Regions from separate parts of the Sphingomonas mangrovi genome, predicted to be linked through region 1. Evidence: riboswitches for the same ligand, from Rfam matches in the RefSeq annotation. Region 1 holds a riboswitch; the other holds the start of a gene.
What was found. A riboswitch is a leader RNA that binds a small molecule or an ion and turns the genes downstream of it on or off. The one in region 1 is predicted to bind glycine.

Region 1 (9,016 bases):
CACCAGCACCGCCACCGCCAGCTGGATCGGGACGCCCGGCCACAGCGACACGCCCGTCGCCACCCACCACAGGGGCGCGAGCAGCGCGATCGCCGCATTCTTCCAATTCGCGATCTCACGCGTGCGCACGTCCTCGATGCCGGCGGAGAGCAGCAGCACCACCAGCACGACCAGCAGCGCGGAAAGGAGCGGATGCGTCATGGTTAAGGCCCTAGACGCGGCGGCTTACGAAACCGTAACCGGGATGTATGGCTGCGCACGCCCTGTACCGCCGCGCGATTCCTGCTGCGGCGCGGATCACCCGATGGCACGCGCCCGACGGATGGGCGCACCGCCGCTTCGACTGGCCCGCCGCCCCTGGGCGGCGGCAGCGCGGGGCGATGCTGTTCCAGGTCGGCCGCGGCGACGTGTTCGAGAAATATCTGGAGAGCTTCGCCCACTGGCGCGCGCGCGGCTGGTCGATCACCAGCTTCGACTGGCGCGGGCAGGGTGGATCGGGTCGGCTGACCGACGATCCGCACTGCGGCCACATCGAGTCGTTCGACGCCTATGTCGATGATCTCGCCGCCTTCGTCGCCGAGTGGCGGGCGGAGAATGCCGGGCCGCACGTGCTGGTCGGCCATTCGATGGGCGGGCATCTGGTGCTGCGCGGGCTGGCCGAGGGGCGAGTCGCGGCCGACGCGGCGGTGCTGGTCGCGCCGATGCTCGGGCTGAAGGCGCCGATCGGCCCGCGCTTCGGCGAGCGCGCCGCGCGGCTGCTCGCCGCCCTCGGCCGGCCGACGCGGCGGGCATGGGGCAGCAACGAGCGCCCCTTCACCCGCGCCGCGCGGCAGAGCCTGCTGACCGGCGACCGGGAGCGCTACGAGGACGAACTGTGGTGGCTCGGCGCCAATCCCGACACCCGCACCGGGCCGCCGAGCTGGCGCTGGGTGGTGGATGCGTTCCGCTCGACCCGCGAACTGGCGGAGAGCCCGGCGCTGGCCCGCCTGAGCGTGCCGGTACAGCTGCTGGTTGCGGAGCGCGACGCGCTGGTCGACCCTCGCGCCGCGCTCGCCGTGGCGGAGCGGCTCGGCCGCGCGACGCTGGTCCGATTCGGGCCGGAGGCGCGGCACGAGCTGCTGCGCGAAACCGATGCGGTGCGCGATCGCGCGATCCACGCGATCGACACCTTCCTCGACGACGCCCTGGCATGACACGGCGAATCGCGATCGTCGGCGCCGGAATGGCCGGTGCGAGCCTTGCCGCGCTGCTCGCGGGCGAGGACCGGGTGGTGCTGCTCGAGGCGGAGGCGCATCCCGGCTACCATGCCACCGGGCGCTCCGCGGCCTTCTGGTCGGAGACCTACGGCGGGCCGGGCGTGCAGCCGCTGACCAGCGCCTCGGGACCGTTCCTCCACGCGCCGCCGCCCGAGTTCGGCGGCGCGAGCTTCCTCAGCGCCCGCGGCGAACTGAGGATCGCGCCGGCCGGCGACCCTGCACCGCTCGATGCGTTCGCCGCCGAGTTCGCGGGCTCGGGAATTGCGATGGTGCGCGAGGATGCCGCCAGGCGGGTTCCGGGCCTGTGCGGCGGCTGGCAGGGGCTGTGGATGCCGAGCTGCGCCGACATCGACGTCGCGCGGCTGCATGCCGCCTATTTGGCACGCGCGCGGCGGCTGGGCGCCGAGCTGCGCTGCGACGCGGCGCTGGTGGAGGCCACGCGCGCCGACTGGATGTGGCGGTTGCGGCTCTCGGACGGGGCGATCCTCACTGCCGACGTGCTGGTCGACGCGGCGGGCGCCTGGGCCGATCGCGTTGCGCGGATCGCGGGCGCGAGACCGGTCGGCATCCAGCCCTATCGCCGAACGATGGTGCAGGTGCGCGTCGATCCGCCCGCACCGGCCGATCTGCCGGTGGTGATGGACGCGGCCGGCGGTTTCTATTTCAAGCCCGAGCCGGGTGGACGCGTGTGGCTGACCCCGCACGACGAGACGCCGGTCGACCCGGGCGACGTCGCCGCGGAGGAACTCGACGTGGCGGTCGCGATCGATCGCATGCAGCGGGTGGTCGACTGGCGGATCGAGGCGGTCGAGCGGCGCTGGGCGGGCTTGCGCAGCTTCGCGCCCGATCGGCTGCCGGTCTATGGCTGGGACCCGAAGGTCGAGGGGTTGTTCTGGTGCGCCGGCCAGGGCGGCTTCGGCATCCAGACCGCGCCGGCCGGCGCCGCGCTATGTGCGGCGCTGCTGGGGCGGGGCGCGATGCCCGAGGGCGTCGATCCCGACCTCTATCGACCCGATCGCTTCGGCTGAGTCGTCTCAGGCGGCGGCGGTGGTGCGTCCCGCCGCGATCGCCGCGTCGCTCGCCAGCTTGTCGGCGCGCTCGTTCTCCGGATGGCCGGCATGGCCCTTCACCCACACCCACTGGATCTGGTGCGGCTTGGCGGCGGCGAGCAGCGCCTGCCACAGCTCGGCGTTCTTGACCGGCTTCCTGTCGGCGGTCTTCCAGCCGTTCTTCTGCCAGCCTTTGATCCACTTGGTGAGCCCGTCCATCACGTAGCGGCTGTCGGTCGACAGCGTCACCCGGCACGGGCGCTTCAAGGCGTTCAGCCCCTCGATCGCCGCCATCAGCTCCATGCGGTTGTTGGTGGTGTGCGCCTCGCCGCCCGACATCTCGCGCTCATGCTCGCCCGAGCGGATCACCACACCCCAGCCGCCGCGGCCCGGATTGCCCTTGCACGCACCGTCGGTGAAGAGTTCGACGGGGGTCAGTTCGGTCATGCAAACGCGTTCCTGTTGTTCTCGTACCAGTCGAGCCGCCGCAGATAGGCGAGCGGGTCCTTGCGGGTCACCAGCGCGTCGGCCGGCGTGTTGATCCAGTCCCAGGCGCGGGTCAGCAGGAAGCGCAGGCACGCGCCCTCCGCCAGCACCGGCAGCGCCGCGCGCTCCGCGTCCGACAGGCCGAAGCCCTCCCGATACCCCTCCAGCAACGCGCGGCCCACCGCCGGGTCGAGCGGCGTGCCGGCGCCGTCGAAGCTCCACGCGGAGTGCATCACCGCCAGGTCGTAGGCGCGCACATCGGTGCAGGCGAAATAGAAGTCGATCAGGCCGGTCACCCGGTCGCCGAGCATCAGCACGTTGTCGGGAAACAGGTCGGCATGGATCGCGCCGACCGGCAGGTCGCCGGGCCACGCGCCCACCACACGGTCGAGCGCACCCGCGACCCGATCGCGCAGGCCCGGCTGGATACCGTCGAGCCCCGGCGCGCACTGCTCGAACAGCTGGGGCCAGACGGCGACGCCCATGCTGTTGGCGCGCACGGGCGCGAAATCGGCGAGCGCGGCGTGCATCCGCGCCATCGCCTCGCCGCCGGCGCGGGCCTGGTTCGGGGTCGGCTGGCTGAGCGAGACGCCCGACAGGAACTCGATCAGGCAGGCGGGACGCCCCTCCAGCGTCTGGATCACCGTGCCGGTGCGGTCGGGCAGCGCGCGCGGCACCGGGTTGCCGGCATCGGCCAGCCGGTCGATCATCGCGAAGAAGAAGGGCAGGTCGCCCGCATCCACGCGCTTTTCGTACAGCGTCAGGATGAACCGGCCGCGCGTGGTGTCGACCAGATAGTTGGAATTCTCGACCCCTTCGGCGATCCCCTTGGCGGAGACCAGCGCGCCCACGTCATAGCGCGCGAGGAAGGCGCCGAGCGCCTCCGCCGAAACCTGCGTGTAGACTGCCACCGGTCAGGCGGCGGCTTCGAGGCCGCGGGGCAGCTTGAAGGTCAGCGTCTCGCGAGTCATCTCGACCTCGCGCTCGGTGATCGCGAACCGCTCGGCGAGCCGCTCCACCACTTCGCGCACCAGCATCTCGGGTGCCGACGCACCGGCGGTGAGGCCGAGCGAGCCGACTCCCTCCAGCCACGCAAAGTCGATGTCATCGCCGCGCTGGATCAGGTGCGCGGTCGTGCCCTCGCGCTCCGCGACCTCGACCAGCCGCAGCGAGTTAGAAGAGTTGGGGGCGCCGATCACCAGCACCAGGTCGCACGACGATGCGATCGCCTTGACTGCGGCCTGGCGGTTGGAGGTGGCGTAGCAGATGTCGTCCGCCTTGGGCGCGACGATCGCGGGGAACCGGCGCTGGAGCGTCGCCATGATGTCCGCGGTGTCGTCGACCGACAGCGTCGTCTGGGTGAGGAAGGCGAGGTGGCTCGGATCGGCCGGCTCGACCGTCTCGGCATCCGCGACCGTCTCGATCAGCGTCATCTGACCCGGCGGTACCTGGCCGAAGGTGCCGATCACCTCGGGATGGCCGGCGTGGCCGACGAACAGGATGTGGTGGCCGGACCCGACCAGCCGCTCGGCCTGGCGGTGAACCTTCGACACGAGCGGGCAGGTGGCGTCGAGATACTCCAGCCCGCGGTCCTGCGCCTCGACCGGCACCGACTTGGGCACGCCGTGGGCGGAGAACACGACCGGCACGCCCTCGGGCACTTGGTCGAGCTCCTCGACGAACACCGCGCCCTTCGCCTTCAGCGTGTCGACGACGAACTTGTTGTGGACGATCTCGTGCCGGACATAAACCGGCGCGCCGTGCTTCTCGATCGCGAGCTCGACGATGCGGATCGCGCGGTCGACTCCGGCGCAGAAGCCGCGCGGGGCGGCGATCAGCAGATCGAGGGCGGGCTTGGCGGTCGACGGGCTGGCGGGATCGGTCATCGCCCCGGCATCTACGCGATTGCTTGCGCGCTTGAAAGGCGGTTCCTATGCTGGCGGCGGTCCGGGTCGGCGCGTCAGCGACGGCCCGTTCGTCGTGAAAGGTGTACCCCCCGTGATCGTCCGAACGCTCGCTGTTTCCGCTGTCGCGCTCCTCGCCCTCGCCGGGTGCAGCCGTAAAGGCGAGATCGACGTGACCCGCGGCGTCGGCATCACCACCGTGCGCTCCGCCTGCCCGGCGACCGGCGTGCCGGCCGGTACCGGCGACATCACGCTGTTCGATCCCGCCGGCAGCCGTCTGGCGAGCGCGATCGACGTCACCGCGACGATCACCAACGTGCGCGCCACCTGCAACGACGCGGGCGACGACATCGTCTCGACGGTCACCTTCGACATCCAGGCGCGCCGTACCCGCACCGACGCCGCGCGCCAGGTCGATCTCCCCTATTTCCTGACGGTGGTCCGCGGCGGGTCGCAGGTGGTGGCCAAGCGGGTCAACCACACCGCGCTGAGCTTCGCCGCGGGGGAGGCGCGCGCGCAGGCGCAGGGCAGCGCCACGGCGGTCGTCCAGCGCTCGGCCGCGACCCTGCCGCAGGAGATCCGCGACCAGATCACCCGCCGCCGCAAGGCCGGCGAGCAGGATGCCGCGACCGATCCGCTGTCGACCCCGGAAGTGCGCCAGGCGGTGCTCAACGCCTCGTTCGAGGCGCTGGTCGGCTTCCAGCTGACCCAGGACCAGCTGCGCTACAACGCCACGCGCTGATTCGACGCGCTTCGCCGCGTGGCCGATTGACTCGGCCAAGCGGCCGAGCCACAGCGAGCGGGTCGATGGCCGGCAACGGCCAAGGGCACGCGCGGGAGAGCGCCGCCGGTCTTCGAGGCCGCATGCGGCCGCCGAAGGAGCAACCGCCCCGGAATCTCTCAGGCAAACGGGACCGCGCGCGTCGACGACACTCTGGAAAGCGCATCGGCACGCCGATGCCACCGAAGGGGTAAGCGCGGACCGCCCGTGCGAAAGCTCTCAGGTTCCGTGACAGAGGGGGCGGCGAGGATGCGGGGAGGCCCGCGCCGTCGTCGTGCCTGACCTGCCGGAGACTGCGGATGAGCGACCTTTCCCCCAACGACGCGACCGACACCGACGGCGTCGAGCCGATCGCCCCCGCGCTGCTGCCGCTCGACGCCTGGCACCGCGCCCAGGGCGGCCGGATGGTGCCCTTCGCCGGCTACGAGATGCCGGTGCAGTACGAAGGCATCATGGCCGAGCATCTGTGGACCCGCGAGCATGCCGGGCTGTTCGATGTCAGCCACATGGGCCAGCTGCTGTTCACGGGCGAAGGCGTGGCGGAGGCGCTGGAAGCGCTGCTGCCGGGCGACCTCCAGGCGCTCGGGCCCAATCGCATGCGCTATTCGCTGCTGCTCGCCGACAACGGCGGCATCCTCGACGACCTGATGGTGACCTGCCTGCCCGAGGCGCACCCGTTCGGTGAGGCGGGCGAGCCGGCCCCGGCGGGCGACGCCTTCTACATGGTCGTCAACGGCGCCACCAAATACGACGACCTCGGCCACCTGCGCGAGGCGCTGGCCGATTCGATCACCATCAACCACCTCGAAGAGCGCGCGCTGCTCGCGCTGCAGGGGCCGGAAGCCGTCGCCACGCTCGCGCGGCTCGTCCCCGGCGTCGACGCCTTGCGCTTCATGACCGCGGGTGCGTTCGAATGGTCCGGCCACGCGCTGTGGATCAGCCGCTCGGGCTACACGGGTGAGGACGGCTGCGAGATCTCGCTGCCCGCCGAGGCCGCCGAGGCGTTCGCCGCCGCGCTGGTTGCCGAGCCGGAGGTCCAGCCGATCGGCCTGGGCGCGCGCGACTCGCTGCGCCTGGAGGCCGGGCTGCCGCTGTACGGCCACGACCTCGACGAAGAGACCACGCCGATCGCCGCCGATCTGGGTTTCGCGCTGTCGAAGCGCCGCCGCGAGCAAGGCGGCTTCCCCGCTGCCGAGCGCATTCTGGCCGAGCGTGCCGAGGGTTCGGCGACCAAGCGCGTCGGCCTGCGCGTCGACGGCCGCCAGCCGGTGCGCGAGGGCGCGACCGTCGTCGACGAGACCGGCGCGACCGTCGGCCGCGTCACCTCGGGCGGCTTCGCGCCGAGCGTCGGCGCGCCGATCGCGATGGCCTACGTGCCCGCCGCGCTTGCGGTCGCCGGCACCGCCGTCACCCTGTCCCAGCGCGGCAAGGCGCATCGCGCCGAAGTCGTGCCCATGCCTTTTGTCCCCCACCGTTACGTCCGCTGAGGAGCGCCGTCGATGAGCCGTTATTTCACCGAAGAACATGAATGGGTCGAGGTCGACGGCGAGGTCGCGACCGTCGGCATCACCGAATATGCCCAGAGCCAGCTGGGCGACATCGTGTTCGTCGAAGTTCCCGAGGAAGGCCGCGCGCTGTCCAAGGGCGACGATGCCGCGGTGGTCGAGTCGGTGAAGGCCGCCTCCGACGTCTACACCCCGGCCTCTGGCACCGTGCTCGAGGGCAACCCCGCGCTCGAGGCGAACCCGGCGCTGGTCAACGAGGATCCGGAAGGCGAGGGCTGGTTCTTCCGCCTGACGCTGTCCGATTCGTCCGAGCTCGACGGGCTGATGGACGCGGACAAGTACGCGGCGTTCGTCGCCAAGCTCTGATCTTTCTCCCGATGCCGCGGGCGCGCTCCGGCTGCGCCCGCGGCTCGAACCCCCGGGCGGGGTGACGCCCCGCGAAGGAACGCCATGCGCTACTTGCCGCTTACGCCCGACGATCGGACTGCGATGCTCGCAGCCGTCGGCGCGCCCTCGATCGACGCGCTGTTCGCCGACGTGCCCGAGGCGGCACGGCTCGACGGGCCGGTGCCCGGCCTGCCCAACCACGCCAGCGAACTCGCGGTCGAGCGCCAGCTCTCCACCCTCGCCGCCAAGAACCTGGCCGCCGGCGCGGCGCCGTTCTTCCTGGGCTGCGGCGCCTATCGCCATCATGTCCCGGCCAGCGTCGACCATCTGATCCAGCGTGGCGAGTATCTCACCGCCTACACGCCCTATCAGCCGGAAATCGCGCAGGGCACGCTGCAGATGCTGTTCGAGTTCCAGACGCAGGTCGCGCAGCTGCTCGGCTGCGACGTGGCGAACGCGTCGATGTACGACGGCTCGACCGCCTGCTGGGAAGCGATCACGATGGCGCGGCGGGTCACCCGCCGCGGCAAGGCGATCCTGTCGTCGGGTCTGCACCCGCACTACGTCTCGGTCGCCAAGACGATGGCGAAGTTCACCGGCGACGTGCTGGAGACCTCCGCGCCCAAGCTCACCGCCGACACCGATGCCGAGGCGCTGATCGCCGCGATCGACGGCGACACCTCGTGCGTGGTGGTTCAGTACCCCGACATCCTCGGCCGCATTCCGGACCTGCGCCCGATCGCCGATGCGGCGCACGCCAACAAGGCGCTGCTGATCGCCGTCGTCACGGAGCCGGTGGCGCTGGGCGCGATCGCCTCGCCAGGCGAGTTGGGTGCCGACATCGTCGTCGGCGAAGGCCAGTCGCTGGGCGTCGGCCTGCAGTTCGGCGGCCCCTACGTCGGCCTGTTCGCCTGCTCGGACAAGCTGGTGCGCCAGATGCCGGGGCGGCTGTGCGGCGAGACCGTGGATGCCGAGGGCAAGCGCGGCTTCGTGCTGACGCTGTCGACCCGCGAGCAGCACATCCGCCGCGAAAAGGCGACGTCGAACATCTGCACCAACTCCGGGCTGTGTGCGCTCGCCTTCTCGATCCACATGACGCTGCTGGGCGAGACGGGCCTGCGTCAGCTTGCGGCGAGCAACCATGCGCGCGCTTCGGCGGCCGCCGACCGGCTGGCGAAGGTGCCGGGCATCGAGCTGGTCAACACCAGCTTCTTCAACGAGTTCACGCTCAAGCTGTCGAAGGAAGCGCGTCCGGTCGTCCGCACGCTGGCCGACAGGGGCGTGCTCGCGGGCGTGTCGCTCGGCCGGCTCTATCCGGGCGAGGCGGAGCTCGCCAACGGTCTGGTGGTGGCGGTGACCGAGACGGTGACTGCGGAAGATATCGAGACGCTCGCGACCGAGCTCGAAGAGGTGCTGGCATGACGATCAACCAGAGCGGCTGGCGCCCCGAGATGGGCGGCGGCGAAGCGGCCGGGCAGGCGACCTTCACCGGCAACCGCGCGCTGATGCTCGAAGAGCCGCTGCTGTTCGAGATCGGCTCGGCCGATACGACCGGCGTCGACTTCGACGAAGCGCCGCAGGCGACGTCGCGGCTCGGCGGCATGGAGCGCAAGGAGCCGATCGGCCTCCCGGGCCTGTCGGAACCGGA
Region 2 (9,016 bases), on a different contig from region 1:
TGCGCGGCGATCAGGAACTCGACGTTGCCCTCGGGCCCGGTGATCGGGCTCGGCGTCACGCCCTCGACGCGCCAGCCGCCGCCGGTGAGCCACGCGGCGACCTCATCGCAGACGCGCGCGTGCACGGCGGGGTCGCGAACCACCCCGCCCTTGCCGACCTCGCTGCGCCCCGCCTCGAACTGCGGCTTGACCAGCGCGAGCAGCCGCGCGCCCGGCTTCGCGAAGCCCAGCGGCACGTCGAGCACCTTGGCGAGCGCGATGAAGCTCGCGTCGCAGACGATCAGGTCGATCGGTTCGGGGATATGAGCCGCGGTGAGCAGGCGGGCGCTGGTCTGCTCGTGGACGACGACGCGGTCGTCCTGCCGCAGCTTCCACGCGAGCTGGTTGGTGCCGCTGTCCACCGTATAGACTCGCGCCGCGCCGCGGGTGAGCAGCACGTCGGTAAAGCCGCCGGTGGAGGAGCCGACGTCGATCGCGACCGTGCCGTCCACCGCCCAGCCGAAATGGTCGAGCCCGTGGGCGAGCTTGATCCCGCCGCGCGACACCCAGGGATGGTCGCGCCCGCGCACGTCGAGCACGACGTCGTCGGCGATCTGCTGGCCGGGCTTGTCGATCTTGCGGTCGCCGGCGAACACCAGCCCCGCCATCACTAGCGCCTGCGCGCGGGTACGGCTTTCGGCAAGGCCGCGGTCGACGAGCAGCTGGTCGGCACGGATCTTCATCGCCGCCGAATGGCCCGGAACGCCGCTCGCGGCAAGCCGCTCAGCAGGCGACGACGTTGACCGCCAGACCGCCGAGGCTGGTTTCCTTGTACTCGGAGCGCATGTGGTCGCCGGTCTGGCGCATCGTCTCGATCACCGCGTCGAGCGGCACGACGTGGCTGCCGTCGCCGTGCAGCGCCAGATGCGCGGCGTTGACCGCCTTCACCGCACCCATCGTGTTGCGCTCGATGCACGGCACCTGCACCAGTCCGCCGATCGGATCACAGGTGAGGCCCAAATTGTGCTCCATGCCGATCTCGGCCGCATTCTCGATCTGCTGGTTGGTGCCGCCCAGCACCGCGGCGAGCCCGGCCGCGGCCATCGAACAGGCGACGCCGACCTCCCCCTGGCAGCCCATCTCGGCCGCCGAGATCGAGGCGCGCTTCTTGTAGAGGAAACCGATCGCCGCCGCGGTCGCGAGCAGCATGCGCGATCCTTCCGGCGACGCGCCCTCGACGAAGCTCTCATAGTATTTCAGCACCGCCGGGATCACGCCTGCCGCGCCGTTGGTGGGCGCGGTGACGACACGGCCGCCGGCGGCATTCTCCTCGTTAACCGCGAGCGCCCACAGGCTGATCCATTCCATGACCGATGCGGGGCCGGCGCGATCCTTGCGGGCGAGCAGCGTCGCGTGCAGCGCCTTGGCGCGGCGGCGGACGTTGAGCCCACCCGGCAGAATGCCCTCGGCCGCGCAGCCGCGCTCGATCGAGGCGAGCATCGCATCGCGCACCGCATCGAGGAACGCGTCGGTTTCGCCCTCGCTGCGCCAGGCGCCTTCGTTGCGGCGGACGATCGCGCCGATCGACAGGCCAGTCGCCTCGCCGATCTCCAGCAGCTCGGCGCCCGAATCGAACGGGTGCGTCACCGCGGCGTTGGCGATGTGCAGCGCAGCCCCGGCCTCCACGACCACCCCGCCGCCGATCGAGAAATAGGTGCGCGAGACTTCCTCGCCCTGCGCGTCGGCGGCGGTGAAGCGCACCGCATTGGGATGGCCGGGGAGGAACTCGTGCGAGAAGACGATGTCCTCGGCGGCGAAGTCGATCGGCACCCGCCCGCCCAGCGGAAGCCTGCCTTCATCGCGGACGCTGGCGAGAATCGCGGGGATTGCGTCGGGGTCGACCGCGTCGGGCAGATGCCCGGCAAGCCCAAGGATGACTGCAGTGTCGGTGGCATGGCCGCGCCCGGTCAGCGACAGCGAGCCGAACAGCTCGCAGCGGACGCGCACCGGCTGGATCGCGTCGAGCGCGGCCTCGGCAAAGGCGTGCGCGGCGCGCATCGGTCCGACGGTGTGCGAACTCGACGGACCGATGCCGATGGTGAACAATTCGGTGACGCTGATCGCACGGCGCGCGTCGGCGCGGGATTCGGCAGAAGGTTCAGGCATATCCACTCCCCGCCCGATGGCGGCTGCGTGCCCCTCTGTCCCTCCTGCCTGAGAATGCTATCCCGTCGGCGGACGCGTTCGCGTCTCTCTCCAGATGTTGATGACGACCGGTCCTTCTGCCTGAGAGTTTCCGGGGCGGTTGCTCCTTCGGCGCCAGGCTGCCGCCCGATCTCTCCCGTGTCGTCGCCTCCACGCTTCTGCCGCCGCCGGCCGAGTGTCAAGCGCTGCGTCACTTGACGACGATCGGCAGCCCCGCGACCGTCATGTGGACGCCGCCGACCGCGGCGGCGACCCGCTGGTTGATCGTGCCGGCGAGATCGCGAAAGCGCCGCGCCAACGCGTTGTCGGGCACGATCCCCAGCCCAACCTCGTTCGCGACCAGCAGCACGCGCGCACGCGCCGTGCGGAGCGCCTCCAGCAGGGCCGCAATGTGTGCCTCGGCATCCTCCTCGCCGAGCAGCAGGTTCGACGCCCACAAGGTCAGGCAGTCGACCAGCAGCACCGCATCCGCGCCATCGGCCGCCGCGATCGCGCCGGCGAGATCGAGCGGCGCCTCCACCGTGGTCCAGCGCGCGTCGCGATCCTCCCGGTGCCGACGGATGCGGTCGGCCATCTCGGCATCGAACGCCTGCGCCGTCGCGACGAATACCAGCCGGCCGCCCGCCGTCTCCGCCAACCCCTGCGCGTAGCGGCTCTTGCCCGATCGGGCGCCGCCCAGCACGAGCATCGTGCGGTGCGGTTCGATGCTCATGACGATGCCCCTTGCCTGTTGCGCCCACAATGCCGATGGACGCCGGCACGGAGGAAGTCGAGGCTTTGGCATTGCGCGCACTGATGGTCCACGGCGGCGATCTCGACGAGGCGGCGCGCTGCTTCCCCGACGCGCCGCGCCCCTGGCTCGACCTGTCGACGGGGATCAACCCGGTCGCGTGGGAGCCGGCGGCGATGCCGGACATCGACTTGCGCGCGCTCCCCTCAGCAGCGGCGCGCGCGGCGCTGGAGGCCGCAGCCGCCCAGGCGTTCGGCGCGGAAACCGTCGCGATCACCGCGCTGCCCGGGAGCGAGCTGGGGCTGCGGCTTCTCGCCGGTCTCGGCCTGCCGGCGCCGGTGCGCGTCGTCACGCCCGGCTATCGCACGCATGGCGAAGCGCTGCCGGGTGCCGCCGCGATCCCAGCCGAAGCGATCGACACAGTGGCCGACGGCACGTTGCTGCTCGCCAACCCGAACAACCCCGACGGCCGGCTGCTCGCGCCCGAGCGGTTGCTGGCGATCGCGCGGCGCCTGGGCGAGCGCGGCGGCGTGCTGGTGGTCGATGAAGCCTTCGCAGACAGCGTCCCGGACGCCAGCCTCCTGCCGCATCTGACGACCGGGGATCGCGTGCTGGTGTTCCGCTCGTTCGGCAAGTTCTTCGGGCTGGCCGGCGTCCGGCTGGGCTTCGCATGCGGCGCGCCCGATCTCGTTGCAACGCTGCGCGATCGGCTCGGCAGTTGGCCGGTATCGGCGGCCGCACTCGCAATCGGCACCGCCGCCTATCGCGATGCCGCGTGGATCGAAGCAGCCCGCCGCGACCTTGCTGGGCGCTGCGCAGCACTCGATCGGGTGCTGCGCGCGCATGGGCTGACCCCGTTGGGCGCTTGCCCGCTGTTCCGCCTGATCGAGACAGCCGACGCCGGCATCCTGTTCGCCATGCTTGCCCGGCATGGCATCCTCACCCGCCCGTTCGACTATGCCCCGCGTTGGTTGCGCCTCGGCGTGCCGGCAAATGCGGCGGCGCTCGACCGGCTCGATCGGGCGCTGTCCGATCGCTGAGCCCATCGCCCTGCTCGCGCTCGCGACCGAGGCGGCGATCGGCTGGCCCGACCGCCTGTACGCGCGCGTCGGCCACCCGGTCGGCGGCTTCGCGCGGCTGATTGCGGCGTGCGAGGTGCGTTGGAACCGGCCCGGCCGATCGGAGCGCGCACGCCGGGTTGCCGGGGTAGCGACGGTCGCCTTACTGATCGGCGTAGCCGCCGGCGGCGCGTGGTGTGCCGAGGCAGGTGTCCGCGCGCTGCTCGGCGAGGCCGGCTGGATCGGCGTCGCGCTGCTCGCCGCGCCAGGGCTGGCGCAGCGCAGCCTCGACGATCACGTCCGCCCCGTCGCCGCGGCGCTGGTGGCGGGGAACCTTCCCGCGGCGCGCACCGCAGTCGGCCGGATCGTCGGCCGCGACACCGCGAAGCTCGACGAGGCCGGCGTCGCCCGCGCCGGGATCGAGAGCCTGGCGGAGAGCTTCTGCGACGGCATCGCGGCGCCGCTGTTCTGGCTGCTGCTGCTCGGGCTGCCGGGGCTGTGGGCGTACAAGGCGATCAACACCGCCGACAGCCTGATCGGCCACCGCGAGCCGCGCTGGCGCGCGTTCGGCTGGGCCGCGGCGCGGATCGACGATTTCGCCAACCTCGCGCCCGCCCGGCTGGGTGGCGCGATCCTCTGCCTTGCCGGCGGGCGCGGCTGGCGGACGATGCTGCGCGACGCGCACCGCCACGCCTCCCCCAACGCCGGCTGGACCGAAGCGGCGATGGCGGGCGCGCTGCGCGTGCGGCTGGCGGGGCCGATCGCCTATGACGGCGTCGTCGCGGCCAAGCCGTGGATCGGCGGCAGCTTCGCCGATCCGGATGCGCGCGACGTCGCCCGCGCGCTGCGCGTCTATCGCCGCGCGTGCCTCCTCCTCTGGCTGATCGCGGGAGCCGTCGCATGGGCGCGATAATGTTGCAGGGCACCGGCTCGGACGTCGGCAAGTCGGTGCTGGTCGCGGGCCTGTGCCGTGCGCTCGCCAACCGCGGCCTGCGCGTGCGCCCGTTCAAGCCGCAGAACATGTCGAACAACGCCGCGGTCACGCCCGACGGCGGCGAGATCGGCCGCGCCCAGGCGACGCAGGCGCTGGCGGCGCGCGTTCCCGCCAGCGTCGACATGAACCCGGTGCTGTTGAAGCCGCAGGGCGACCGCACCTCGCAACTGGTGGTGCGCGGCCAGGTACGCGGGATCCTCAAGGCGGCGCAATGGCGACAGGGGCGCGAGGGGCTGCTCGACGAGGTGCTGGCGAGCTACCGCCGGCTATTCGATGAGGCCGACATCGTCGTGGTCGAGGGTGCCGGCTCGCCCGCCGAAATCAACCTGCGATCGGGCGACATCGCCAACATGGGCTTCGCGCGCGCCGCGGGCGTGCCGGTGGTGCTGGTCGGCGACATCGATCGCGGCGGGGTGATCGCGTCGCTGGTCGGCACGCGTGCGGTGATCGACCCCGCCGACGCCGCCACCATCCACGGCTTCCTCGTCAACAAGTTCCGCGGCGATCCCGCGCTGTTCGCCGACGGCTATCGCGCGATCGAGGACCGCACCGGCTGGCGCGGGTTCGGGGTGGTGCCGTGGCTCGCCGATGCGGGCCGGCTGCCGAGCGAGGATGCGGTCGCGCTTCAGCGGCGCGAGGCGCGGGTCGACGGGCGCGTCGTGGTGGCCTGCCCGATCACCGCGCACATCGCCAACTTCGACGATCTCGATCCGCTGCGGCTCGAATCCGGCATCGAGCTGGTGATGGTGCCGCCGGGCACGCCGATCCCGGCGGAGGCGGAGTGGATCGTCCTCGCCGGCTCGAAGGCGACGATCGCCGACCTGAAGTTCGTGCGGGCGCAAGGGTGGGACATCGACATCCTCGCCCATCATCGCCGCGGACGGCCGGTGCTGGGGCTGTGCGGCGGCTACCAGATGCTCGGCCGCAGCATCGCCGATCCCGACGGGATCGAGGGGCCGGCGGAGACGGTCGCCGGGCTCGGGCTGCTCGACGTGGCGACGGTGCTCGGCGGCGACAAGGCGCTGGTCGAGGTGCGCGGCAACGCCCACGGCGCGGGCTTCGAAGGGTACGAGATGCACCTCGGCCGGACGACGGGGCCGGACACCGCGCGGCCGGTTGCCCGCTTCGACGACGGGCGCAGCGAGGGGGCGACCAGCGCCGACGGGCTGGTGACGGGGAGCTACGTCCACGGGCTGCTCGGCGCGGCGGGGCAGCGGCGGGCGTGGCTGGCACGGCTGGGGGTGGCGGCAAGCGGCCCCGACCATCGCGCCTCGGTCGACGCCGCGCTCGACGCGATCGCCGCAGAGCTCGAGCGCTACGTCGACATCGACGCGCTGGTTGCGCTGTCAGCCCTGGCCGATCGCGGCTAGCGCCAGCAGCAGCCCGGTTTCGACCAGCTCGATCCCGGCGCCGTGCGCATCGCCGGTGACGCCGCCCAGCCGGCGATGCAGCCACCACGCGACGCCGGCGATCAGCAGCGGCGCGGCGAGCAGCGCCGGCACGCCCACGCATGCTCCCGCCAGCATCAGCGCCCAGCCCCACAGGTCGCGCGGCCGCACGGCCGCCGCGACGCTCGCGCCCAGCCCCGGCTTGAGCGGCGGCAGCCAGCGCGCCCAGCCGAGCGGGCCGATCCGCGCCGCGAACGGCACCAGCACCAGCGCGAGCCACTGGCCCCCGACGGCGTGCAGCAGCAGCAGCTTGGCGAGCAGTTGCAGCCCGATCGCGACCACACCGAAGCTGCCGACATGCGGGTCGGCCATCACCGCGAGCAGCCGGCTGCGGTCGCCATGCGCCGCGCCGATGCCGTCGGCGAGATCGCAGAGCCCGTCGAGGTGCAGGGCGCCGGTGATCGCCACCCAGCAGCCGAGCGCCGCCAGCGCGCCGACCCAGGGATCGACCAGCGCGCCGAGCCAACCGGCACCGGCCACCGCAAGACCGACGATCATCCCGACGAGCGGATAGCAGCGGATCGCCGCGGCGAAGTCGCCCGCATCGCCGCCGACGCGCGGCACCGGCAGCCGGGTGAGAAAGCCGATCGCGAGCAGCAGCCGCTTCACGCGCGCAGTCCCGTAATCTGCGCGGCGGGGGCATCGCCGCGCCACAACCGCAGCGACAGCACCGATCCATAGGGCAGATCGAACGCCCAGCCCTGCCGCCGATCGAAGCCGCACGCCGCGACCAGCGCGGCGCGAATCGCCCCGGCGTGGCTGACGACGAGCGTCGGTCCGTCGATCGCGTCCAGTGCTCCGGCAACGCGCGCGAGCAGCGCCGACCAGCGTTCGCCCGCCGGCGGCGGTGCCGCATCGGGGTCGTCCCAGAAGCGACCCAGCGCGGCTGCGTCGACGTCCGCCGTCGCGAGCCCATCCCATTGGCCGAAGTCCAGTTCGCGCCAGCGCGCGTCGACGTGCAACGGCACGGAGAGGTCGGTGGCGATCGCCACGCCGCAATCCGCCGCCCGGCGCAGGTCGGAGGTAACGACTCGGTCGACCTTCACCCCCGCGGCGGCCGCGCGGCAGGCGGCGATCCCGGCCGGCAGCACCGCGCAGTCGGTATGACCGAGCAGACGGCCGGCGAGTTTGGGCTCGCCATGCCGCATCAGGTGGAGATCGATCGGCGGCGTCACGCCTCCGCTACGCCCGCCTCGGCGAAGGTAGCCATCTGGTCGTGTGCTGCGAGCGCGGCGCGGATCACGCCGGCCGCAACCGCCGCCCCACTCCCCTCGCCAAGCCGCATGTCGAGCGACAGGATGGGCGCGAGCCCGAGCCGGTCGAGCAGCCGCGCATGCCCCGGCTCGGCTGAGCGATGACCAGCGAGGCAGTGGGCGACGATGTCCGGGTTGGCGACGGCAAGCGGCGCCACCGCCGAACAGCAGATGAAGCCGTCGAGCAGCACCGGTACGCCCGCCTGCCGCGCGGCCACCACCGCGCCGGCGATCGCGACGATCTCGCGTCCGCCCAGCCGGCGCAGCGTCTTGAACGCGCCGACGGCCTCCGGAAGATGGCGCGCGACCGCGGCGTCGACCACCGCGCCCTTGGCCGCCAGCGCACTGCCGTGGACCCCCGTCCCCGGCCCAACCCATTCGGCCGCGCCGCCGCCGAAGCTCGCGGCGCTGAGCGCGGCGGCAGCGGTCGAATTGGCGATCCCCATCTCGCCCAGCACCAGCAGGTCCAGCCCCGGCTCGACCACCGCCGCGCCCGCGTTGAGCGCGGCAAGGCATTCGTCGGCGGTCATTGCCGGCGCTTCGGTGAAGTCGTCGGTCGGCCGGTCGAGATCGAGCGGCACCACCCGCAATTGGAGCCCCGCCGCGCCGGCGAGCGCGTTGATCGCAGCCCCTCCCGCTTCGAAATTGGCGACCATCTGCGCGGTGACCGCGGGCGGGAACGCACTCACCCCCCGCGCCGCCACACCGTGGTTGCCGGCGAAGACCACCGCACGTCCGCGCTCGATCCGCGGCCGCTCGCGCCCCTGCCAAGCGGCGAAGAACAGCGCGATCTCTTCCAGCCGGCCGAGGGAACCCGGCGGCTTGGTGAGCACCGCCTGGCGCGCCGCCGCCGCTTCGCGCGCCGCATCGTCCGGCGCGCGAAGGCCGTGGAGCGCCTGCTCGAAGGCGTGGGGCGATGCGAACCCGCTCATTCGACGACGTAGCCCGCCGGCGGCGTGCGGGTGAGGAAATGCCCCTTCACCCCCGCCGGCCACTGGCGGAACGGCACCTGCCCCGCTTCGCTCTCGGCATAGAGCCGGGCGTAGTCGAGGATCGCCCGCGCCGCCTCCTCGTCGGGCGTGAAGCGGCCGAGAACGTAGCCGACCTTGCCGGGCGCACGGAGGTGGATGGTGCAGAAGTCGGTGCAGGCGAACAGGCACGGCATCTCCTGCACCGCGACTTCGGCATAGGCGGGATCGCTCGCCTGGACGCTGCGCAGCGCCTCGACCAGCCGCGCGCCGCCGCGCCGCCCCTCATCGTCCTCGCGCGCGTCGGCGGAGAAGCGGCAGGTATTACACGCCACCACCGCGGGCCCGTCCGCGACCGGTTTCAGCATCATGCCGGCACGC

Region 2: it holds a riboswitch for glycine, as region 1 does, so the genes downstream of both, ACBY01_RS12915 (L-serine ammonia-lyase) here and gcvT (glycine cleavage system aminomethyltransferase GcvT) in region 1, are expected to answer to the same signal.

The regions. Positions count from the first base shown of each region.
Region 1 is NZ_JBIUCZ010000010.1:24,610-33,625, forward strand. It holds gene ACBY01_RS06935 (A24 family peptidase) at 1-201, opposite strand, end outside; gene ACBY01_RS06940 (alpha/beta fold hydrolase) at 249-1,193, shown strand; gene ACBY01_RS06945 (NAD(P)/FAD-dependent oxidoreductase) at 1,190-2,284, shown strand; gene rnhA (ribonuclease HI) at 2,291-2,752, opposite strand; gene thrB (homoserine kinase) at 2,749-3,702, opposite strand; gene ispH (4-hydroxy-3-methylbut-2-enyl diphosphate reductase) at 3,706-4,677, opposite strand; gene ACBY01_RS06965 (hypothetical protein) at 4,790-5,437, shown strand; glycine riboswitch at 5,520-5,622, shown strand; gene gcvT (glycine cleavage system aminomethyltransferase GcvT) at 5,776-6,963, shown strand; gene gcvH (glycine cleavage system protein GcvH) at 6,976-7,347, shown strand; gene gcvPA (aminomethyl-transferring glycine dehydrogenase subunit GcvPA) at 7,432-8,790, shown strand; gene gcvPB (aminomethyl-transferring glycine dehydrogenase subunit GcvPB) at 8,787-9,016, shown strand, end outside.
Region 2 is NZ_JBIUCZ010000027.1:31,620-40,635, reverse strand. It holds gene ACBY01_RS12920 (TlyA family RNA methyltransferase) at 1-722, opposite strand, end outside; gene ACBY01_RS12915 (L-serine ammonia-lyase) at 763-2,145, opposite strand; glycine riboswitch at 2,244-2,334, opposite strand; gene cobU (bifunctional adenosylcobinamide kinase/adenosylcobinamide-phosphate guanylyltransferase) at 2,375-2,896, opposite strand; gene ACBY01_RS12905 (aminotransferase class I/II-fold pyridoxal phosphate-dependent enzyme) at 2,932-3,954, shown strand; gene cbiB (adenosylcobinamide-phosphate synthase CbiB) at 3,908-4,885, shown strand; gene ACBY01_RS12895 (cobyric acid synthase) at 4,873-6,336, shown strand; gene cobS (adenosylcobinamide-GDP ribazoletransferase) at 6,313-7,023, opposite strand; gene ACBY01_RS12885 (histidine phosphatase family protein) at 7,020-7,562, opposite strand; gene cobT (nicotinate-nucleotide--dimethylbenzimidazole phosphoribosyltransferase) at 7,586-8,599, opposite strand; gene ACBY01_RS12875 (DUF1636 domain-containing protein) at 8,596-9,003, opposite strand; gene ACBY01_RS12870 (hypothetical protein) at 9,003-9,016, opposite strand, start outside.